4 regions of the Pseudomonas sp. HY7a-MNA-CIBAN-0227 genome follow, and region 1 is predicted to be linked to each of the others. Evidence: predicted binding sites of a transcription regulator. Region 1 holds the regulator's gene; each other region holds the start of a gene.

What was found. Region 1 encodes FliA, which starts transcription of late flagellar genes. Its sites were predicted from a motif close to CTAAAGTTTNNNNNNNNNNNGCCGNTAA; they were not measured.
Positions count from the first base shown of each region.
Region 2: a site for FliA is predicted at 2,683-2,710, ahead of motA (flagellar motor stator protein MotA). Genes of this name have one in related genera too.
Region 3: a site for FliA is predicted at 2,513-2,540, ahead of AAEZ06_RS18260 (methyl-accepting chemotaxis protein). Genes of this name have one in related genera too.
Region 4: a site for FliA is predicted at 4,846-4,873, ahead of flgM (flagellar biosynthesis anti-sigma factor FlgM). Genes of this name have one in related genera too.

Region 1 covers NZ_JBEOPT010000009.1:116,179-122,005, reverse strand. The annotation lists gene flhA (flagellar biosynthesis protein FlhA) at 1-390, shown strand, start outside; gene flhF (flagellar biosynthesis GTPase FlhF) at 402-1,718, shown strand; gene fleN (flagellar synthesis regulator FleN) at 1,839-2,672, shown strand; gene fliA (RNA polymerase sigma factor FliA) at 2,669-3,409, shown strand; gene AAEZ06_RS16700 (chemotaxis response regulator CheY) at 3,578-3,952, shown strand; gene AAEZ06_RS16695 (protein phosphatase CheZ) at 3,971-4,759, shown strand; gene AAEZ06_RS16690 (chemotaxis protein CheA) at 4,772-5,827, shown strand, end outside.
Region 2 covers NZ_JBEOPT010000004.1:393,851-399,677, forward strand. The annotation lists gene asd (archaetidylserine decarboxylase) at 1-184, opposite strand, end outside; gene AAEZ06_RS09810 (rhodanese-like domain-containing protein) at 202-1,017, opposite strand; gene AAEZ06_RS09815 (HDOD domain-containing protein) at 1,076-2,611, opposite strand; gene motA (flagellar motor stator protein MotA) at 2,778-3,629, shown strand; gene motB (flagellar motor protein MotB) at 3,633-4,658, shown strand; gene rsgA (small ribosomal subunit biogenesis GTPase RsgA) at 4,716-5,747, opposite strand.
Region 3 covers NZ_JBEOPT010000010.1:193,938-199,764, forward strand. The annotation lists gene AAEZ06_RS18245 (TonB-dependent receptor) at 1-1,250, shown strand, start outside; gene AAEZ06_RS18250 (biliverdin-producing heme oxygenase) at 1,393-2,001, shown strand; gene AAEZ06_RS18255 (YbaN family protein) at 2,083-2,484, shown strand; gene AAEZ06_RS18260 (methyl-accepting chemotaxis protein) at 2,628-4,766, shown strand; gene AAEZ06_RS18265 (nitroreductase family protein) at 4,763-5,326, opposite strand; gene AAEZ06_RS18270 (di-heme oxidoreductase family protein) at 5,466-5,827, shown strand, end outside.
Region 4 covers NZ_JBEOPT010000009.1:232,270-238,096, reverse strand. The annotation lists gene AAEZ06_RS17280 (Arc family DNA-binding protein) at 1-187, opposite strand, end outside; gene AAEZ06_RS17275 (hypothetical protein) at 651-887, opposite strand; tRNA gene AAEZ06_RS17270 (tRNA-Arg) at 1,225-1,301, shown strand; gene AAEZ06_RS17265 (MFS transporter) at 1,667-3,064, shown strand; gene AAEZ06_RS17260 (flagellar brake protein) at 3,123-3,872, opposite strand; gene AAEZ06_RS17255 (flagella synthesis protein FlgN) at 3,968-4,435, opposite strand; gene flgM (flagellar biosynthesis anti-sigma factor FlgM) at 4,484-4,810, opposite strand; gene flgA (flagellar basal body P-ring formation chaperone FlgA) at 4,951-5,727, opposite strand; gene AAEZ06_RS17240 (chemotaxis protein CheV) at 5,810-5,827, shown strand, end outside.

The sequences.
Region 1 (5,827 bases):
GCCGCGCTGGTCGCCGCGGTGCGCGTCGGATTGTCCCGCGCCATTGTCCAAAGCATTGTAGGGCTTGACTCCGAGCTGCCTGTGATCACCTTGGAACCAAGGTTGGAACAAATATTGCTCAATAGTATTCAGAAGGCAGGGCAAGGCCAGGAAGAGGGCGTTCTGCTGGAGCCAAGCATGGCTGAAAAGCTGCAGCGTTCGTTGATTGACGCCGCACAGCGCCAGGAAATGCAGGGCCAACCGGTGATTCTGCTGGTGGCAGGCCCCGTTCGGGCGATGTTGTCGCGGTTTGGACGCCTGGCAGTACCGAATTTGCACGTTTTGGCTTATCAGGAAATTCCTGACAATAAGCAAGTGACTATCGTCGCGACAGTAGGCCCCAACGGCTGAGGTAGTGGGTTATGCAAGTGAAGCGTTTTTTCGCCGCCGATATGCGTCAGGCCATGAAACTGGTTCGTGATGAGCTGGGCGCCGACGCCGCGATTATCGGTAACCGTCGCATTGCCGGCGGTGTCGAGCTGACGGCTGCCCTGGATTACCAACCCTCGGCGCTGGCGCCGCGCGTACCGAACATGGAACTGGAAGACGAGCTGCGCAAGACCGCCTCGCGCATTGTCTCGGCCCAGGCCGAATTGAGCATGCGCGGCGACAGCGACGCCACCACCAATCGCCAGCTGTTCGCCGGCCTGCCGCTGACCGCCTCCGAGCCGCTGGTGGAGCCGACCTTTGTCGAGCCACCACGGCCTGCGGCGCCCGCACAGGCGGCCCCGGTCGATCAGCGCGTGTTCGACTCTATGCGTTTTGAACTCAACGGCCTGCGTGAGTTGCTGGAAGTGCAGCTTGGCTCGTTGGCGTGGAACCAATTGCAGGGCAGCAAACCGCAACAGGCCAACCTCTGGCGCCGCCTGCAACGCATCGGCCTGTCCGGCCCGTTGTCCCGCGACCTGCTGGCGCTGACCACCGAAATTGAAGAGCCTCGCCAGGCTTGGCGCATGTTGCTGGCCCATCTGGCGCGGATGATTGTTACCCCTGAAATCGAACCTCTGGAAGAAGGTGGCGTGATTGCCATGGTCGGCCCTGCCGGCATGGGCAAGACCACCACCCTGGCCAAGCTGGCAGCCCGATACGTGCTCAAGTACGGCGCGCAGAACATCGCGCTGGTGAGCATGGACAGCTACCGCATTGGCGCCCAGGAACAGCTCAAGACCCTGGGCCGCATCCTCAACGTGCCGGTGACCCATGTCGATCCAGGCCAGTCGTTGGCCAACGCCCTCGATCCGCTGCTGCGCAAGCGCGTGGTGTTGATCGACACCGCTGGCCTGCAAGCCAGCGATCCGGCCCTGCGCATGCAGCTGGAAAGCCTGGCTGGGCGCGGGATCAAGTCAAAAAATTATCTGGTGCTTGCAACAACCAGCCAGAAACAGGTTCTCACCGCTGCGTACCACAGTTACAAGCGTTGTGGGCTGGCCGGCTGCATCCTGACTAAACTTGACGAAACGGCGAGTCTGGGCGAGGTGCTGAGTTTGGCAATCAGTCATGAATTACCGGTCGCCTACCTGACCGACGGGCCGCGGATCCCGGATGATTTACATCTGCCGCGCCGTCATCAGTTGGTCAGCCGTGCCGTCAGCGTGCAAATGCAGGAAGAACCCAGTGAGGAAGCGATGGCTGACATGTTCGCGGATCTCTACCACAGTCCGGCCAAACGGGTCGGCTGAGGGCAACATGGCCTTCAATATAAAATGACAGTGCAAAGTACCTACATCGATGGTCTGCCAGCAGTTCGCGCAACCACCTCATGTAGCCTGCGTCTAAGCAAGACAAGGTAAAGAAATAAAATGGGCAGCATGCATCCCGTACAGGTGATCGCGGTGACCGGCGGCAAAGGTGGCGTCGGGAAAACTAACGTGTCAGTGAATTTGTCCCTGGCCCTGGCAGAGCTTGGCCGCCGCGTCATGCTGCTGGATGCCGACCTGGGACTGGCGAACGTTGATGTTCTGCTGGGACTGACGCCCAAACATACATTGGCCGATGTCATCGAGGGCCGCTGTGAGCTGCGCGACGTGCTGTTGCAGGGTCCCGGCGGGATTCGCATCGTGCCGGCTGCCTCCGGCACCCAGAGCATGGTGCATCTGAGCCCGGCGCAGCATGCGGGCCTGATCCAGGCCTTCAGCGATATTGGCGACAACCTCGACGTGCTGGTGATCGACACCGCCGCCGGGATCGGTGAGTCCGTGGTCAGCTTTGTGCGCGCAGCGCAAGAAGTGTTGCTGGTGGTCTGCGACGAGCCCACCTCGATCACCGACGCCTACGCCCTGATCAAACTGCTTAACCGCGACTACGGCATGAACCGCTTCCGCGTGCTGGCCAACATGGCCCAAAGCCCGCAGGAAGGACGCAACCTGTTCGCCAAGTTGACCAAGGTCACGGATCGCTTCCTCGATGTCGCCTTACAATATGTTGGCGCAGTTCCCTATGACGAGTGTGTGCGCAAGGCTGTGCAAAAGCAGCGTGCAGTCTATGAAGCATTCCCTCGTTCGAAGTGCGCACTGGCGTTCAAGGCTATTGCTCAGAAGGTCGATACTTGGCCGTTGCCCGCCAATCCGCGGGGGCATCTGGAGTTTTTCGTCGAGCGATTGGTGCATCAGACGAGTGCAGGACCGGTGTTATGACAGCCAGCGGCTACAACCTTTACAAGAGTTCGGCTCGTGATAGCCAAGGCGAATTGATTGAGCGCTATGCGCCCTTGGTCAAGCGCATTGCCTACCACTTGCTGGCACGCTTGCCCGCCAGCGTTCAGGTCGAAGACCTGATCCAGGCAGGCATGATCGGCTTGCTCGAAGTGTCGACCAAATATGACGCGAGCAAGGGTGCGAGTTTCGAGACGTATGCGGGTATCCGTATCCGTGGCGCGATGCTCGACGAAGTGCGTAAAGGTGATTGGGCGCCGCGTTCGGTCCACCGTAATACCCGCATGGTAAGTGACGCAATTCGCTCAATTGAAGCAAAAACCGGTCGTGACGCTAAAGATCACGAAGTTGCGGCCGAACTCCAATTGAGTCTCGACGATTACTACGGGATTTTGAACGATACCTTGGGCAGTCGCTTGTTCAGTTTCGACGACCTGTTGCAGGACGGCGAACATGAAGGGCTGCACGAGGACGGCGCGAGTGCTCATCTCGAACCGTCGCGCGATCTGGAAGATGAACGCTTTCAGGGCGCACTGGCGGGCGCGATTGCCAATTTGCCGGAGCGTGAGCGACTAGTGTTGGCGCTGTACTACGACGAAGAGCTGAACCTCAAGGAAATCGGTGAGGTCCTGGGGGTCAGCGAATCGCGGGTCAGCCAGTTACACAGCCAGTGCGCGGCCCGCTTGCGGGGGCGTTTGGGAGAGTGGCGAGCGCGCTGACAGGCAGTGTGGGGACACTGCGAACGACACCGTCCATGCTCTTGGTGTGGACGGGTTAGCCCGTGGTGTACCCCTGCAGTCCTTTTTGTGTAACGCCTGTTGATTGAAATGGCGCGCCCAGGTGCTGGACGCGTTTAAGACTGCTTGGAGGTCGAATTGGACAAGAACATGAAAATCCTCATCGTTGATGACTTCTCAACGATGCGGCGGATCATAAAAAACCTGTTGCGTGACCTTGGGTTCACAAATACGGTCGAGGCGGATGACGGCATTACAGCGATTCCGATCCTCAACAGCGGGAGCATCGACTTTCTGGTAACCGACTGGAACATGCCGGGCATGACCGGTATCGATTTGCTGCGTCATGTGCGCGCTGATGAAAAACTGCGCAGCCTTCCCGTGCTGATGGTGACCGCCGAAGCCAAGCGTGAACAGATCATCGAAGCCGCCCAGGCCGGGGTCAACGGCTACGTGGTCAAGCCATTCACCGCATTGGCCTTGAAAGAGAAGATCGAAAAAATCTTCGAACGCATCAACCATTGATGTCGCCACGGGGGAGCTATGGAGCATAACGAATCATCGCAGGCCGATTTCGAATCGACCCTGAAAAAACATGCTCACCAGTTGGTCGAAAGCCTTGAAAAAGGCCGGTTCGGCGATGCGGTGCAGTTGATTCATGAGCTTAACCAGACCCGTGATCGCGGCCTGTACCAGGAAGTGGGCAAACTCACCCGTGAGCTGCACAGTGCAATCGTCAATTTTCAGATTGACCCGCACATGCCCCAGGCCGAAGAAATCTCGCAAATCACCGATGCCACCGAACGCCTGTCCTATGTGGTCAGGCTGACTGAGGCTGCGGCCAACCGCACCATGGACCTGGTGGAAAACTCCACGCCCCTGGTCAACGGCATGGCCAATGAAGCCAAGGCGCTGAGCACCGACTGGGGCCGTTTCATGCGCCGGGAAGTGGGCGCCGAAGAATTTCGTGAGCTGGCGCGTCGGGTCGAAGGATTTCTGTCGCGTTGTGAGCAGGAAAACCGCACGGTTTCCAGCAACCTCAACGACATTCTGCTGGCCCAGGATTACCAGGACCTCACCGGCCAGGTGATCAAACGGGTGACCCAACTGGTCACTGAAGTGGAAAGCAATTTGCTCAAACTGGTGCTGATGGCCGGGCAGGTGGATCGTTTTGCCGGTATTGAACATGACCGCGAAGCGATCCTCTCGGAAAAAGATCCACAAAAACACCTCGCCAAGGGTGAAGGTCCGCAGATTCATGCCGATAAACGTGAAGACGTTATGTCAGGGCAAGATGACGTAGACGATTTGCTGTCCAGTCTTGGATTTTAGGAGCACACGTACATGAGCTTCGGCGCCGATGAAGAAATCCTTCAGGATTTTCTTGTAGAGGCCGGCGAAATTTTGGAGCAACTGTCCGAGCAACTGGTTGAGCTGGAAAGCCGACCGGATGATGCGAACCTGCTCAATGCAATTTTTCGCGGTTTTCACACTGTAAAAGGGGGCGCCGGCTTCCTCCAGCTCCATGAGCTGGTGGAGTGCTGTCACATCGCCGAGAACGTGTTCGACATCCTGCGCAAGGGTGAGCGGCACGTCGACTCGGAATTGATGGACGTGATTCTGGAAGCATTGGACGCGGTCAACGGCATGTTCAGTGAAGTGCGCGAACGTGCACCGATCACTGCCGCCACCCCGCAACTGCTGGCCGCTCTGGCGCGCCTGGCAGAACCGGCTGCCAATGCACCGGCACCAGTGGCTGAACCTGTGGCCGAGCCCGCAGGTGATGTCACTGACAGCGAATTTGAACAACTGCTGGACTCGCTCAATGCCGTCAAGGCCCAGGCTGAGGCTCCGGTAGCCGCTACACAAGCAATGGTGCCGACTACCGAAGACATTACCGACGACGAGTTCGAGTCGTTGCTCGACCAGTTGCATGGCAAGGGCCAGTTTGCCCCCGACGCCGTGGCGGCGACGCCCGCGCCAGTGAAAGCGGCTGCACCTGCCAGCAATGAAATCACCGACGACGAATTCGAAGCATTGCTGGATCAGTTGCATGGCAAAGGCTCGTTTGCCGCTGAAGCGCTGCCGGCAGTCGCTGCGGCTGCTGCTGCGCCAGCCGCACCCTCTGCCGATGGCCTGATCTCTGATCACGAGTTCGAATCCCTGCTCGATGACCTGCACGGCAAGGGCAAGTTCTCCGATGTCGCACCTGCCGCTGCTGCCACGGCCACGGCCGCTGTTGCCACACCGGCTCCGGTTGCTGCCAAGGCCGCTGCACCAGTGGCTGCGAAACCTGTGCCTGCCCCGGCCCCAGCGCGAGCACCTGCTGCCCCCACCCCGGACAAGCAACCCGTCAGTGAAGCCGAAACCACCGTACGGGTTGATACCGCACGGCTGGAC
Region 2 (5,827 bases), on a different contig from region 1:
GCTCGTAAGCGGTCACGTCCTCCACCAAGGCCTGGGACATATCCACTTGATAGCGCTTGGCGAACCAGGTGGTGAAGGCATTCTTGAACCAGCGCACGCGGCATTCGGCAATGCAGCCGGCCAGCCGTGACAGCAGGTGGTGGGGCAGCAGGTACTGGCTGAGGATAAACAAACGCTTTTTCATTAACTGTCCTTAAAATCTTAAATCTCAACGGGGGTGTCGGGGTGGTTGCCCCATTCGCCCCAGGAACCGGCATAACCTTTGACTCGCGGATAACCGAGCGCCTTGGCCACCAGATAGGTGAAGCCAGAACGGTGGTGAGTCTGGCAGTGGGTGATGATTTCTTTGTCGCGGGTAAGTCCGAGGTCTTCGAGGATCTGCGGCATGTCGCGACGGATGCGCAGGTTGCGCGCCTTGTCCATGCCAGCGGTCCATTCGAAGTTCACCGCGCCGGGGATGTGCCCGGCCTTGGCGGCGAGGACTTTCTCTCCCGAATACTCCAGCGGGCCACGGGCATCCCAGATGCCCAGGTCGGCGGAGCCCAGACGACTTTGCAAGTATTCGCGGGTGGCGGTGGGCTCGTCGTGCAGCGTCAGGCTGACCGGGCCGCCGGCACTGGCCAGCACGTTGGTGGAAACAGGCTGTTTTTCATCCAGCCACGCCAGCAGGCCGCCGTCGAGGTAGTGATACTTCTTGTGGCCGATAACATCGAGCAGCCAGATAAAACGCCCGGCCCAGCCGCCGCCTTCGTCGTCATAGACCACGTAGGTGGCGCCCGGCGTATGGCCCAGTTCACCGAACAGCGTTTCCAGGGCGGCTTTGGCTGGCAGCAAGCCTGGAGCAGGCAGTTGGCCCAGTTGGGTGCGTTTGGGATCGACGAATCGTGCGCCGGGGATATGCCCGGTGGCGTAGCGTTCGGCGCTGGTGAGGTCCACCAGAATCAGGGTTTCTGCGTCGAGGCGACCGAGCAGGTCGCTGGGCTCGATCACCAGCGGCAAGCCAGAGAAGTCAGGCATGTGAGGTCTCCTGGGCACAAGTTTAGGGCTGTAAAGGAGGGCGATTGTAGCGCAAGCATCAAGCGCTGCGGTTGGTAAAGCTGTGCAGGGCCTTCTCAATGCATTGAGCGGTTTTGCCGAAGGCTTGTACGGTGGTTTCCGAGAACGGCCCGCCGCCCTGGTCGGCAATCATCAGCATCGCCACCCGTCCATTGCAACTCAGGGAGCGCAACAGCAGGTGCTCGCCGATAAACAGGCGGCGCAACGAGGCGGGTAGCAGTGCCGAGAACTGTACATGGTTGTCGGGCGTCAGGCGCACCTGGGCGGACTTCTCCAGCAAGCGCTGCAACAGCGTGCTTTGCGCGACGTCCAGGCTCATGTGGGCAGCGTCCTTGGGCAGGCCGTCGACCTGATGCACGCGCAAGGTGCTCAAGGTACGGTCGGCCATCAGCAGCATGACCCGTTGCATACCGCTGGCCACCAGGGCCTCCTTGGCGCAGGTGGTCAGGTGCATGGCGTTGGCAAAACGATTCGGCTCCACCAGCAATTCGCTGCAGTGTTTGCGCCAAACAGCCAGGGCTTCGGCGGTCGGCGGCGGTGCCGGCAGCAGGCCGCGATGGACCCGTTGCACGTTCCACGGCCAGATCAGCGCAAGTGCCGGGTGCCAAAGATCGGCCGCCAGCGTATTGCGGGCGCTGATCACTGCTTGTTGGTGAACCTGCTGCTGTACCTCGCCCAAGGGGTGTTGCAGGTACAGCGCGGTCAAGTATTGCCAGCGCCGGGTGTGCGGGCAGCTCCAGGACTCTTGCGCTGCCAGGGCCATGCCGTTGGCCAGCAGCACGGTGTTGGCCGGCTGGTTCAGCCAGCGCCGCAGCGCCGGATCGTCATCGAGCTGTTGCTGTTGACGCAGCGGATCTTCATTGCGGGCGATGCGCAGCGCCTTGATCAGTAGGCGACGTTCATTCTGCAACAAGTGATAGCCCTGGGAGACCCAGATCGGCAGGCGCCAGGCCTCGGTCAGTCCCAGGCACAAATCCAGCAGGCGTACGCCAAACAACTCCTGCTCGACCTTGCGTGCCGATTGGCCTTTGTGGATCACTCGTAGTTCCCACTCCTCCAGCAGCTTGGGATAGGCAATCGCCATTGGCCACAGCGGCGAAAGAAACAACAGGCTGCCCCAATGGATGTCTTGCCATAGCCGTGCCAGGCGACTGGCAAACAGGCCGCTGGCTTGTTGCGAGGCGTGCTGGCTGACCAGTTGCAGTTGGCGCAGCGCCACGGGGATTTCATTGAGGGGGACTGAAGGCAGGCGGGCGAGCAGTTCTTCGGTGCGTTTTAAACCGAGGCGGTTGATCGCCACCTCAAGGTTTTCCGCAGGCTCTGCAAGGCTGCCGTGAGCATGGTTGTTGGCTTCGCGCATCATACTGAGCACCAGCGCGGGGCTGTTTTGCATCAGATCTGCAATATCTCGCAACGATCGGCGGTTGTCGCCGATGGCTTTGCATACCGCGTCATAGCTGGCTTGTGGGACGGGCAGCAGAACCTCATCCAGGCGCTTTATCCAGCCAGAAATGGTGTTGGGTCTTGAGGTTGGGACTGTCGTTTCATTTGCCATGATTGGGGCGCGATCATCACTTGCGGTCAACACGCCCAGAGCGGGCCGAACTGGCTTTTCGCCTTAACGGGCTATAGTCTGGCGCAGTTTTGCCGATAAGTAGAAGAAGAGTTTTTAGATCTTCTGAATATGTCCATGAACCCGACGGCGCAAGTACTCATCCCCTATGGCTAAAATTATCGGCATCATCGTCGTCATCGCGAGCGTGCTCGGCGGATACGTCCTGTCCCACGGTAAAATTGCGGCGCTGATCCAGCCTTTCGAAGTGCTGATCATCGGTGGTGCGGCGTTTGGTGCATTCCTGCAGGCCAACCCTGGCTACATGACCATGCACGTGATCAAGAAGTCGTTGGGCATGTTCAGCTCGCGCTTCTCCCACACCTTCTACCTGGAAGTGCTGGGCCTGGTCTACGAGATCCTCAACAAGAGCCGCCGCGAAGGCATGATGGCCATTGAAGGCGACATCGAGGACGCGGCAGCGAGCCCGATTTTCGCCAAGTACCCGGCCGTACTCAAGGATGAGCGTATGACCGCCTACATCTGCGATTACCTGCGCATCATGTCCTCCGGCAACATGGCCCCCCATGAGCTGGAAGGCCTGTTCGACATGGAGTTGTTCAGCTTGAAGGAAGAGCTTGAGCACCCCTCCCATGCGGTGACTGGCATCGCCGACGGCATGCCCGGTTTCGGTATTGTGGCAGCGGTACTCGGGATCGTGGTGACCATGGCCTCCCTCGGCGAGGGCGACCAGGCGGCCATCGGCATGCACGTAGGTGCGGCCCTGGTCGGTACCTTCTTCGGTATTCTCGCGGCCTACGGTTTCTTTGGTCCGCTGGCCACCTCCCTGGCCCATGACGCCAAGGAAGAGATCAATCTTTACGAGGCGATCAAGGCTTCCCTGGTGGCTTCGGCCTCCGGCATGCCGCCGTCACTGGCAGTGGAATTCGGCCGCAAAGTGCTCTATCCCAAGCACCGTCCGAGCTTTGCCGAGCTGGAACAAGCGGTTCGCGGTCGCTAAGTCATGGAAAACAACCAGCCGATCATCATCAAGCGCGTCAAGCGCTTCGCTGCCGGGCACCACGGCGGCGCCTGGAAAATCGCCTTCGCTGACTTTGCCACGGCAATGATGGCGTTCTTCCTGGTGCTGTGGCTGATGTCCACCGCCACGCCGGAACAGAAGATCGCCATCGCCGGTTACTTCAAGGACCCCATCGGGTTTTCCGAGAGCGGCACACCTTTTGTGATCGACCTGGGCGGCTCGCCGCAACTGGCGCCCGAGCGCACCATCAACCCGGAAGTGAAGACCGAGTCGCCCCAGGAAAATATTCCCATCGAGCGTGAAACCGTCGAAAGTATGGCCGAACAGGTCGAGCAGGAACGCCTGGAATTGCTGCTGCAAGAACTGCAGAACAAGGTCGATGAGAATCCGCAACTGCAAAAATTCAAGGACCAGATCCTGTTCCAGATCACTCCGGATGGCTTGCGCATCCAGATCATGGACGCCGCGAATCGGCCGATGTTCGACTCAGGCAGTGCGCGCTTGAAGCCGTATTTCGAAGATATTCTGCTGGCCATGGCCGACACCATCAAAGCGGTGCCGAACAAGATCAGCGTCAGTGGTCATACCGATGCCAAACCTTATTCGGGCCTGGGTGATTTTGGTAACTGGGAGTTGTCGGCCAACCGTGCCAACGCTGCACGTCGTGCCTTGATCGCGGGTAGCTACCCGGACGCGCAAGTGGCACGGGTAGTGGGTTTTGCTTCCTCTGCACTGTTTGATGCCAAGGACCCGTTCAACCCGGTCAACCGCCGAATCGATATCGTCGTGCTGACCAAAAAGGCCCAGCGTGCGATTGAAGGTGAGCAAAGTGCGCCTCAACCGGCGGTGCCGACTCAAGGTGAGGGTGCGCCAGGGGAAGTGCCGGTGGACCCGAATGCACTGCCACCAGAACAGCAGCCATTACCGGCCCATGAGTTGCGGCAGAAGCTGAACCTGTTTGATGACGGTGGGGTGAAAGACCCGACTCAGCCGGCTACGGGGTCATAAGCAGGGCGCAATTGTGGCGAGGGGGCAAGCCCCTCACCACAATGTTGCATCGACCAGTCAGTAACTGGTTTCGGGCAAGCTGGCGATGATCGAGCGATAGCTGTTCATCCGCTGCTGTTGCACGCGACCGTCTTCCAGGGCCTTGAGCAGAGCGCAGCCCGGCTCGCGGTCGTGCTTGCAGTCGCGAAAGCGGCAGGTGCCGATCAAGTCGTTGAACTCGATAAAGCCCGCTTCGACATCGGCGCGGCTGACGTGGCCCAGGCCGAATTCACGAATCCCTGGGGAGTCGATCAGCTCACCGCCACCTGGGAAGTGGAACAACCGCGCGGTGGTGGTGGTGTGAGTACCCTGGCCGGACAGCTCCGACAGCGGGCCGACACGGGCTTCGACTTCCGGCAGCAGGCTGTTGACCAGCGACGACTTGCCGACGCCCGACTGGCCGACGAACACACTGATGCGCCCGTCCAACTGCTCCTGGAGCAACTCCATGCCGTTGCCGTGATGGGCCGAGACTTCCAACACCGGGTAACCCAGGGTGCGGTAGACCGCCAGCAACGCATTGAGCGCCGGGGCGTTCTGCTCGTCGATCAGGTCGAATTTGTTCAGCAGCAGCAACGGCCGAATGCCCGCATGTTCGGCGGCTACCAGGTAGCGGTCGATCAGGTTGGCATGGGGCTCGGGCAGTGGCGCGAAGACAATGACGATCATGTCGACGTTAGCCGCCACCGGCTTGAGCTGGCCACGGCTGTCCGGGCGGCGCAGTTCGGTGGTGCGCGGCAGTTGCGCCACGATCACACCGATGCCTTGGTTGCCGGCACGCCAGACCACTTGGTCGCCGGTCACCAACGCCGGCAGGTTGGCGCGCAAGTGGCAACGGAACACATTGCCAGCTTGTTCGCCGTCCTGGGCCTCGACCTCGACCTGCACACCGAAGTGCGCGATCACCAGGCCCGTTTGCTCGGGGCCAAGGTCGCCACCCTCAAGCGCTTCCACGGCGGAGGATTCACGTTTGGCGGCGCGGGCAGCGCGTTCGCCCTGAATCTTTTCGATGCGCCAGTTTTGGCGACGGTTGAGCTGGCGTTTGGCCATTGGTGTTCCGTGTCGATAATGCAAAGGTTAGGTAAAACGGTCGCGAGTCTAGCATGCCTCGCCTGCTAAACTGCGCAGCT
Region 3 (5,827 bases), on a different contig from region 1:
GCGAGACGCTCTACGAAGAAAAACAGTGGGTGTTCGACGCTCAGTTGGACAAGGCGTTCAACATCGGCGAAACCAACCACCTGCTGACCTACGGCACTACACTCAAGCAGCAAAAAGTTACCGGCTCGCGGGCCGGCGAAGCTAGCTGCCTGGCGGTCGGCGGTGGCTGCACGGCCATCGGTGCACCGAGCCCGATACCCGCCGACAGCGTGGTCAAGGCCAGCGATTTCCCCGACCCAACCATCAACAGCTACAGCGTGTTCGCCCAGGACCAGGTCAGTTGGAACGACTGGACCTTCCTGCCTGGCGTGCGCTACGACTATGTACAACTCAAGCCCAAGCTGACCGAGGAGTTTCTCAACACCGTCGACCCACAAAGGATCGACGAGCACAGCGACAAGGCAAAAACCTGGCATCGCGTCTCGCCCAAGTTCGGCCTGACCTATGCCCTGACCGAGCAATACACCTGGTTCGGCCAGTACGCCGAAGGTTTTCGCACTCCGTCGGCCAAGGCCTTGTACGGACGTTTTGAAAACCTCGCTGAAAATTACATCGTCGAACCCAATTCGGGCCTCAAGCCGGAAACCAGCAAAAGCTATGAAACCGGGATTCGCGGCAACTTTGAGTCCGGGAATTTCGACGTGGCAGTGTTCTACAACAAGTACCGCGACTTCATCAACGAAGACGCCTCTGTTGCAGGCAGCACGATCGAAGCGTTCCAGGCCAACAACATCAAGCACGCCACCATCAAGGGCGTGGAAGTCAAAGGTCGCCTGAGCCTCGATGCGTTTGGCGCGCCGCAAGGCTTGTACACCAAGGGCTCGATTGCCTACGCCCACGGCCGCAACAACGACACCGGCGAGCCGCTCAACAGCGTCAACCCGCTCAAGGGCGTGTTTGGCCTGGGTTACGACCAGGACACCTACGGTGCGCTGGTCAGTTGGACCCTGGTGAAAAAGCAGGATCGCGTCGACAGCAAAACCTTCTTCTCCCCCGACGGCAACAAGGCCAACGGCCCGTTCAAGACTCCAGGCTTCGGCATCGTGGACCTGACTGGTTTCTACAAAGTCACCGATGAGGTGACCATCAACGGCGGCCTGTACAACCTGACCGACAAGAAATACTGGAACTGGGATGACGTGCGCAGCTACGACAGCGTCGGCGAAGCCGGCGTGACCTCCCCTGCCAGCCTGGACCGCCTGACTCAACCAGGCCGCCACTTTGCGATCAACTTGATCTGGGATATCTGATACGTGGCGCCTCACCCCTGCAGTTTTATCACTGCCAGGGTGAGGATTTTTTACTGTAACGCGTCTTCTTGTTCGTCTAGTTCATAACAGCCTGGCATTTTCTATTGCGCAGCAAGGCGCTTCCTCCCCTCAAGGACACCCCATGACCGCTTCCCCTACCACCGAACGCCCAAGCCTGCGCTCCCAACGCCTGAACCAGATCACCCACTCGCCGCATACCAAGCTCGACGCCCTGGTCAAGGCCCATGCGCCATTTGAAACCCAGGCCAACTTCGCCCGTTTCGTGGTCGCGCAGTATCTGTTCCAGTCGGAACTGGTGGCGCTGTATAACGACGCAGAGTTGATCAAAATCGTCCCGGACCTGGCCGAACGCTGCCGCGCCGACGCCGCCAAGCTGGACCTGGCCGACCTGGAAACCGAAGTCCCGGCCCCGGTGGCTGGCGCTGTAAAAAACCCGAGCAAGGCACAAGCCCTGGGTTGGCTGTTCGTCTCCGAAGGCTCCAAGCTGGGCGCGGCGTTCCTGATCAAGCGTGCCGTCGGCCTGGGCCTGAGCGAAACCTTTGGTGCCCGTCACTTGGGCGAACCGGCCGGTGGTCGTGCCGAAGGCTGGAAGAGCTTCACCCGCACCCTCGACGCACTGGAGTTCACCCCCGAAGAGGAAGCCGACGTGGAAAAAGGCGCGATTGACGCGTTTGTGCGCTTCACCGTGCTGCTGGAGCAGGCATACGCTACCACCGCAGAATTAGTCTGATTCCCTTGTAGGGGCAGCCGGTCGACGCTCGATTGCTCGCTCCTACATAACGAACCTTTCCTCCATACAAACCCCACCCAAATGACCGGCAAAACCCAATCCTCCTCAAAAATCGCCCGTGTGCTGTTCGGCCTGCTGGCCTACGTCAGCCTGGGGATAGGCCTGATCGCCATCGTCGTGCCAGGGCTGCCCACCACCGAATTCATCCTGCTGGCCGCCTGGGCCGCCACCAAAAGCTCGCCGCGCCTGAGCGCCTGGCTGGAAAACCACCGATTGTTCGGGCCGATTCTGTTCAACTGGCGCAACGGCAAGATCATCGCCCGCCGGGCCAAGGTCAGCGCCACCGTAAGCATGTTGCTGTGCGCAGGCTTGATGCTGGTGATGCTCGACCACGGCTGGCCGATCTACCTGGCGATTGCCGGGATGAGCCTGGGCAATCTGTGGATCTGGTCGCGGCCGGAACGCCTGCTGCAAACCTCCTAACAAATCATCTACCACTCATCGCCTCCCCCTCATGAATTATCCACCTGCGCCGATGTTCCGGGCATAGCGCCGAATGGACTTGGCACCTTGAGTCAGCCACAGACTCTGCTTGCATTCCAATAAGTCCATACGCGAGTAATCCTATGTTCGACACGCTCTCCATCCGCTTGAAAATCGTGCTGTTGTCTGGTCTCTGTCTGCTGGGAGTGATCGCACTGATCGTCGGTATGAACATTTACCAAACCAACCAGAACGATGAGTTGACCAGTGCGTCCAGTTCGCGAATGCTCACCGCCAGCGTGGAAAACCTGCTGCAGGCCAAGGCCGCCGAACAAGCGGCGCAAGTGCAAAAAACCTTTGGCGAAAACCTGCTGGTGGTCACCGCCCTCGCCGATCAGGTCAAGGACTTGCGCAACATGGCAGTCAAGCGCGCCCTGGAGCCTTCGATCCTGCGTGAAGAACTCAACCAGAGCCTGAAGACTGCCTTCGAACGCAACACCAAAGTGCTGGGTATCTGGCTGTCCTTCGAACCCAATGCTCTGGATGGCAAGGACAGTGAATTCATCAATGACGCCGTCCGTGCCTCCAACGAAGCCGGGCGTTTCTCCAGCTACTGGAGCCGCGCCGGCGGTGAAAGCGAAAACACGGTAATGGTCGAGGAAGACCTGACCAAGACCACCCTCAACCTCAGCGGTACGCCCTACAACATCTGGTACACCTGCCCACGGGATAACAAGCGCACTTGCCTGTTGGACCCGTATGAAGACACCGTGGCCGGCAAGTCAATGCTGATGACCACCATCTCCCTGCCCCTGTTGGTGGACGGCAAGGTAATCGGCGTGATCGGTATCGACATCGCCCTCAATGCCCTGCAATCCGCAGCCGACGCATCGCAACGCGAGTTGTTCGACGGTGCCGGGCACATGCAGATTGTTTCCGGCAACGGCCTGTTGGCCGGCTACAGCGGCCAGGCGGACAAGGTCGGCAAGAATATCGGCGATCTCCTCGGTACCGAGGGCAAGGACATCGTGCAATTGCTGGCCAATGACAACCGCAAGATCCTTGAACAAGGCGAATTGATCCGCTCGGTTTACCCGGTCAAACCGATTGCCAACGCCAAATCCTGGGGCGTGATCATCGATCTGCCCAAGCAGGTGCTGCTGGCCGACTCGGTAAAACTGCAAGCGGTACTCGACGAGGCCCAGGCCAGCGGCACCCTCAAAGCCTTGTTGGTAGGCGCCGCTGCTGGCCTGCTCGGCTTGTTGCTGATCTGGCTGACCGCTACCGGCGTAACGCGGCCGATCAACAGCGTCGCGGTCATGCTTAAGGAAATTGCCAGCGGCGACGGCGACCTCACCCAGCGCCTGGCTTATGCCAAGAAAGATGAACTGGGGGAATTGGTCAGCTGGTTCAACCGTTTCCTCGACAAGCTGCAACCGACCATCGCCCAGATCAAGCAGAGCATCACCGAAGCCCGCGGCACCGCCGACCAGTCTTCGGAAATTGCCCGCCAGACCAGCGAAGGCATGCAGGTGCAGTTCCGCGAAATCGACCAGGTGGCCACCGCTTCCAACGAGATGAGCGCCACCGCCCACGACGTTGCTAACAGCGCGTCCAGTGCCGCCAATGCCGCACGCGGTGCCGACCAGTCGGCGCGCGAAGGCATGCAGATCATCGAACGCAGCACCCGCGACATCACCACCCTGGCCGAGGAAGTCAGCAAGGCCGTGACCGAAGTCGAAGCCCTGGCGGTCAACAGTGAGCAGATCGGTTCAGTGCTGGAAGTGATCCGCAGCATCGCCGAACAAACCAACCTGCTGGCCTTGAACGCAGCGATTGAAGCGGCGCGAGCCGGGGAAAGCGGTCGTGGCTTTGCGGTGGTGGCCGATGAAGTACGCAACCTGGCCAAGCGCACCCAGGACTCAGTGGAGGAAATTCGCCTGGTGATCGAGCGTATCCAGAGTGGCACCCGTGGCGTGGTAGCAACCATGCATTCGAGCCAGAGCCAGGCGCAGAACAACGCCGGGCAGATCCATCAAGCGGTGCAGGCCCTGGGCAAGATCAGCGATGCCGTGACGGTGATCAGCGACATGAACCTGCAAATCGCCAGCGCCGCCGAGCAGCAGAGCGCCGTGGCCGAAGAGGTCAATCGCAACGTCTCGGCGATCCGCACCGTAACCGAAACCCTCACCGGCCAGGCCACGGAGTCGGCGGCCATCAGCAGCCAACTCAATGCCCTGGCCAATCAGCAAATGAAGCTGATGGACCAGTTTCGGGTTTAAGCCCCGGTCCAGGCGCTGACAAACTGCGCAAGGTCTTCTTTTGGCGCCGTGCGCGGCGGGTTTTGCGAGGTGCCCAGGTAGAGGAAGCCGATGACTTCCTCGCCTTCGCCCAATCCCAAACCTTTAGCCACGTGGGCCGAGTAGGACAGCTCACCGGTGCGCCACACCGCGCCAATCCCCTGGGCATAGGCCGCCAGCAGAATCCCATGGGCAGCACAGGCCGCAGCCAAACGTTGCTCGGACTTGGGCACATTGAAGTGCTCCTGCAAGCGAGCAATCACCACCACTACCAGCGGCGCACGCAGCGGGCCGGCCTGGGCCTTGTCGACAAAGGCCTGGGGCGCTTCGGGGTCTTGCAGGCGCGCGGCTTGAGCCAGCAGCGTGCCCATTTGCTCACGGGCCGGGCCTTCCACGGTCAGAAATCGCCAAGGCCGCAGTTGGCCGTGATCCGGCGCACGCATGGCCGCCGCGAACAGTACTTCGCGCTGCTCGGCGGTGGGGGCCGGTTCCAGCAGTCGCGGCACGGAAACACGGTTGAGCAAAGCGTCGAGAGCCTGCATTGGCCACCTCCAGAGAAAAATGTGCGGTCATTCTAGCGGGAATGAATCGGATACCACCAAACGATAATTGCTCTTATTCAATCCGCCCTGCCCTGTTAGACTTTGCGCCCTTGTTTTGACTGAACATCCAGGAAACCTGATGCCCCGTTCGCTTCTTCGCCTGTCTGCACTATTGATGGCCCTGGGCCTGAGTGCCTGCGATGACGCCCCGCCCCCAGCTTTTATAGAGTTCACTCAGGCCGAGCCGGGGGAAGCGCGGGCCGGTGGCAGCACCACGGTGAGGAAGTCCGATCAGAACGCGTTCTCCCTGCCGTCGGCCAACCTGTCGCCTACCCGGCGCCTGGACTTCAGTGTCGGTAACAGTTTCTTTCGCAGCCCCTGGGTGATTGCACCGTCCACCACCACAGCACGGGATGGCCTGGGGCCGCTGTTCAATACCAATGCCTGCCAGAACTGCCATATCAAGGATGGCCGTGGCCACCCGCCGCCGACCGATGCGGT
Region 4 (5,827 bases), 120 kb from region 1:
TCAACGCTTCACCCAGCGCACCTTCCTGGATAAGGCTCTGTTCCAGGCGCGCGATGATTTCGGAGTTCATGCTGCGGTGATGATTGCGAGCCACCTCGGCAATGCGTTCCCGCATTCCGTCTGGCAGACGTACGACGAACTTGTCAGCCGTACGGCTGGAATAAATTGCCTGTTTCAATGGGCGCATATATTTAACCGGTTAGTTCAGGGGAGCGGTTTTTGGAATTGGCCGCAAGATGTGTGTTAGGACAAGGTCTGCAGCCAAATGTTCAACCTGAATTGCAAAGAGGCCGCATCATGCCTCAAATTTGCCAGTTCCTTGGCGTCAATTCTGTGACAAATATTGAACTGGCTACAGGCTTTATGCCAGCACTCATTTTCAAATTTGCGGACTGGTTGGAAAACTTTTCTGCAAGGCATCCATGCGATGCTTTCTACTCGAAAACCCAAGTTACAAAGGGTTTTGGGGCGCACATCCTATAATGGTGTGGCCTTTTGCCCTTAACTTTAAGGCTAGTGGCAAACTGCCGATTTACTAGGGTAGGGCGACGTAAGGTAGGGCGGCTGGACAACCGGGCTCGGAGCACAAGCAGGCTGCAGGGCCAGGAACAGCCACGCGGACTTGGACATTGAATACTCCTGTGTTTGGTTCAGAAAACCCAGTGTTCAGAAGAGTGTGCGGCTTGGTTGCCTTGGGTCAGTTGAATAGGTGATTGCGCATCGGCCGTCATGACCGCCAGCTGCGGACGCTGTTGGTGTTGCAAATGATGGGGAACAGCTTGGCTGGCTTGTGCCACATCATCACCGGTAGCGGATTGAAAATGGAACATCACCAGCGTGGCCAATGCCACGGCATTGAGGGCTACTAGTAGAGGCGTGCTGTTCATGGGCATATTCTCCGCAGGTGGCGTGGCCAGACTGAATTTGTAGGATAAAGGATTGCAGGTGTCATGCCAGTCTATATTTTGATTAAATCCTTTTTAAATCAATGCCTTAAAGACTAATTGGCAGGCCGGTTTGTTGCAATTTGCAATGATGGCATTTTGGGGTAGTGCATTTTGCACGACGGCCATGGATAGCCCTTGGTTGTTGCCCGAAACACGACTAGGCATTGCAAGGCTCGGCCTACACTCAAAAAGCCTACGGACGACATGACAAAACGCACCTTGGCCGTTAACATGCACGCCGTCCGCCGCTGTGCCTTTGGCCCGATGGTTGTCATTTGTCCCAGTAGCTCAATTGGATAGAGCATCCCCCTCCTAAGGGGAAGGTTGGCCGTTCGAACCGGCCCTGGGACACCACATTAGAGTTGCGCTCCTTTAAAAGAGCCGCGATACGCAAAAGCCCTGTTCAGAACACTCTGGCGGGGCTTTTTTGTGGGTTGGCGTTGGCCGCAGAGGATGGGAGGCGTCTGGGGGGCAGGTCTTTTTGATCGTATTGCGAACCTTGCCGGAGTTTGAGGTTCACAGGGGAGTGAGCGGTGGGGGCGTGAATTTTTGTCACCGCCTTGTACCTTGTATGCCGTCGTCGAGCGTCTGAGAGGTAGCCAATTGGCTTGACGAAAATAATCCTCTGGTACAGCGCGTTTTGGCTGTCCGGACCTGACGACGCCGGACTATCATGCTGGTAGCCTGACACCCACTGCAAGGAGCCGCTCGGAACGCCGATGCGCCAAATCTGGAAATCTTTTCGAGCCCTTTATTTTTCCTCGTTGATGATGCTGATCGGCTCCGGTCTGCTCAGTACGTACCTGGCTTTACGCCTGGCCGCCGATAATGTCGACAGCCTGTGGGTCGGTGCTTTGATGGCTGCCAACTACTTTGGTCTGGTGTTGGGTGGCAAGATCGGTCACCGCTTGATAGCCCGGGTCGGCCATATTCGCGCCTATGCCACCTGCGCCGGTATCGTCGGTGCGGCGGTGCTGGGCCATGGTTTGATCGACTGGCTGCCGGCCTGGATCGTACTGCGAATAATCGTCGGCCTCGGCATGATGTGCCAGTACATGGTCATCGAGAGCTGGCTCAACGAGCAGGCGGACGCCAAGCAGCGGGGCTTGGTCTTCAGTGGCTACATGATCGCTTCTTATCTGGGCCTGGTATTGGGCCAGCTTATTCTGGTCATGCATCCGCAGTTGGGCCTTGAGCTGCTGATGCTGGTTGCGCTGTGCTTTGCCCTGTGCCTGGTGCCGGTGGCGATGACTCGACGTATTCACCCGGCACCGTTGCATCCGGCGCCGATGGAACCGCGCTTTTTTATCAAGCGAGTACCGCAGTCCCTCAGTACCGTGCTGGGCGCCGGGTTGATTGTTGGCTCGTTCTACGGTCTGGCGCCGCTTTACGCTTCTCAGCAGGGGTTGAGCACTCAACAGGTCGGTCTGTTCATGGGTAGCTGCATTTTCGCCGGGCTGGTGGTGCAGTGGCCTTTGGGCTGGCTCTCGGATCGGTATGACCGGGCGCTGTTGATCCGTTGCTTCGCCTTGTGCCTTGCGGTGACGGCGCTGCCGTTGGCGATCATGACCCAGGTGCCGTTGGAAGTGCTGTTTGTGGCCGGGTTCTTCTGCTCCCTGGTGCAGTTCTGCCTTTACCCGTTGGCGGTGGCGTTTTCCAATGACCACGTTGAGGGTGATCGCCGCGTATCGCTGACAGCCATGCTGCTGGTGACTTACGGCGTCGGCGCCAGTATCGGGCCGCTGCTGGCCGGTGTGCTGATGAAGCTGTTTGGTAGCCAGATGCTCTATGCATTTTTCAGTTTGTGCGCGGTGATCCTGGTTTGGCGCATCCGTCCCAAAGCCGTGACCAACCTGCACCAGGTGGACGATGCACCGCTGCATCACGTGGCGGTACCTGACAGCATGTCCAGCTCGCCGCTGGTGGCCGCCCTTGACCCACGGGTGGATGAACAGGTGGTTCAGGATCAGATGCAGGCGCCGGTTCCCGAGCCAGACCCAGAGTCTGAAGCTGATCCTGATTCGGTGGAGCAGGGGCCTGCAGAAGAGTCGCCAGAGCCGCCAGAGCATCCGGACCCGGATGATCATCCCCACGATCTGAGCAGGGCACGCCCCTGAAACAAAAAACGGGCAGTCCCATAAGGGGCTGCCCGTTTTTTATGCAGATTGTTACCGCTTAAAGATCATCATCCTTGTCAAACCGCCGCGCCTCGCGCTGCAGCTGGTAGACAAAGCGTTCAACCTGGCGCTGCACCAACCCGCTCATGTTGTGAAAACGCACGCCGGCAAAGGTGGTGTCGATTCTTTCTTCGAAGTGCAGATAACGCAGCTCTACGGCGGTGCTCATGTTGCCGAAGGGCAGGGCGGCAATAAAGCGATCGTAGACCTGGCCCAGTTGCAGGCGCTGGGAGATATCACCGTCAAAGCGCAGCTTGCAACCGGTGGCGGAAATATCCAGCAGTTTGCCGCCAATGGGCAACTTGAGTTTCTCTCCGCCCATATCGACATTGACCAGTTGCGCCAATTTCAATGCTGCGCGAAAGGCGTTGCGCCGCTGATGGTAAACCACCTCGTCAGGCATGCCGCCCCGATAGATGCGGTGGCCGTCCTTTTCGCTGATGGTCAGGCTGCCGTTACTCTCCCAAGCCACCCGCACGCCGTCGTGGAAGCCTTCGATACGGAAGGCTTCGCCATTCTCAAGGTAGCGTTCGCCCTCCCGTGGGATCATTTCGTCCAGGCTCAGCGTCTTGCTGTCCCGGTCGACTTCCACCAGATAGCTTTGAAAGCGCTGGTTGCGCTCATGGAAGGTAATGATCAGGGGGTCGTGGCTCTCTTGCAGCAGCCGTAAGGTGCCGGCAATTTCCAGAGGCGTAGTGAGGACCTTGGGTGGCTGCGGAGCATCTTCCGCGTTGAGGGCGTTGAACACGGTTCTTCCATCTCCAGACAAAATACGACTACACGCAAGAACCGGCATTTTGCCAGTATGTTGCGCGCCTTGATAGGGCGCGCGATAAACCGGCGTCAGGCTTGGCTGATGGTGCTGGGCTTGACCAGTCGCGAGGTGGAGCCTTTGGCGTTATAGAGCGTCGGAGGTTCTCCGCCGTGAAGGATGCGCAGCTGGTTGGCGGTAGTGGCTTGCTGAAGCTGGATCGACTGGCCGTTGAGCGTGTTGGCTTCCTGGCAAGTGATGAGCAGCTGGTTGAGCTCCTGGCTCTGGGCCCGTAACTGGTCGCCTACCGACGAGTGGCTCGCCAGTTGCTCCAGGCCGTCGTGATCGGCAGGCAGTCCCAGGCTGACAAGAATCTGGCTGCGTTTCTTGCCATGCTGTTCCAGCAGAATGATCAGCGATTGCTTGCGCGCCAGAATATCTTCCAGCAGGCGCATGTCTCGGCCGTGCAGGGCGATCGACTCTTCCTGAAGCAGCTCAAGCAGATGCTGTGCTGGAGCCAGGTCTTCAATGATCAGTTGCAGTAAATTTTCGTCGTGCATGGCTGGCCTTGGGTTTTAAGCGTCCAAAAGCCTGGCGCAGGCCTTTGCCTAGCGCTCGGCTTCGAAGTTAAGCAGTTTGCTGGCTACACGGTTGCTGTCGACTTTGTAGCTGCCATCGGCAATCGCTTGTTTCAATTCGGCCACACGGGCTTTATTGACAACCGGTTGATCGCGCAGCGAGTCAGTGACCTTTTGCAACTGTTGAGCCTCATTGCTCAAATGTACCGATTCCCCGCTCTGGCTGGCGCCGGCCTGGTCTGCCTTGACGGGCAGTGGCTGGGACTTGCCGGCCTCAACGCTTTCCTTGGCACCGTTGGCGCGGGTGCTGACGAGCTGTGAGGGGGCGTTATTTAATCGACTGAAATCAATGACCATCATGAAAACCTCTGGGTATTTGGACGCTTGCCATGTTTTCGGCCATACCCGGACAAACTTTAGGCTCGACTGACAATAAACCTATACGTGATGACGTCTTGCGCACAGTGTAGGAAAAGCTGGCCTCCCGCGCCAGTGATCTATAACGCTACCTCGACCTGGCCGGGTGCAGTCACTCGCGCCTTGATCACCCGCTTGGAGTTGAGGTTCTTGACCCGAATCTGTTCGCTCATGCCGCCATTGGACAGAGCCTCTCCCGGCATTTTTACATTCAGGCCGCCGCTGCTGGCGGAAATCACCACTTGATCACCCTTGCGTATGACTTCCGCCTGTTCCAGGTGAGCCAGGGTGATGACCTGATCTGTGACCATTGGTCGGGTAAGTTTCTGCCCGATCGCTTGATCCACGGAAGTAAGGTATCCCTGACTGATCTGGCCGATGTCCCGCTCGCGTAGGGCAACGTCCTCAAAGCCGATAATGCCCAAGCGTTTCAGCGGGCGGGTGACGGCGACCACTTCGCGAAACAGGCGGACTTGAGCCGGTACGAACACCGTCCAGGGCGAGGCGCCGTCGCAGCGCACGCGCACGGTCACACGGCCGATGGGTTGTGCGGGGCTTTCCAGGGTGGCTGTCAATTCCTTGTCACACATGGGCAGGCGCAGGCGTGGGTCCAATTGGTTGACCTGGATTTCATAGCGTCCTGGTGTCTGCGTAGTGGCCAGATAATCTTCTACAGTGAACTCAAGAAAGCCTTGAGTGACGCCGATAAGTAGATCAGGCAAGGTGACGTTGTCGGCACGGGCCTGTTGGCCTGCAGCCAAGGCAAGCATCGTTAGCAAGGCGCAGAGCAATCTGCGGTACTGTTTAAAGTACGGCAGGGGGAGAAGGCGTCGGGAAACTGTCGTTTTGATGTCCATGGCCAATAAAAAAGCAAAGCTCGTGCCGTTTAGTGTTGGGTACGCGTCGTACCCGTAGGTTTTGTAGTGTAGGAGTCTGGGCATGGCGGGAGTAATGGAT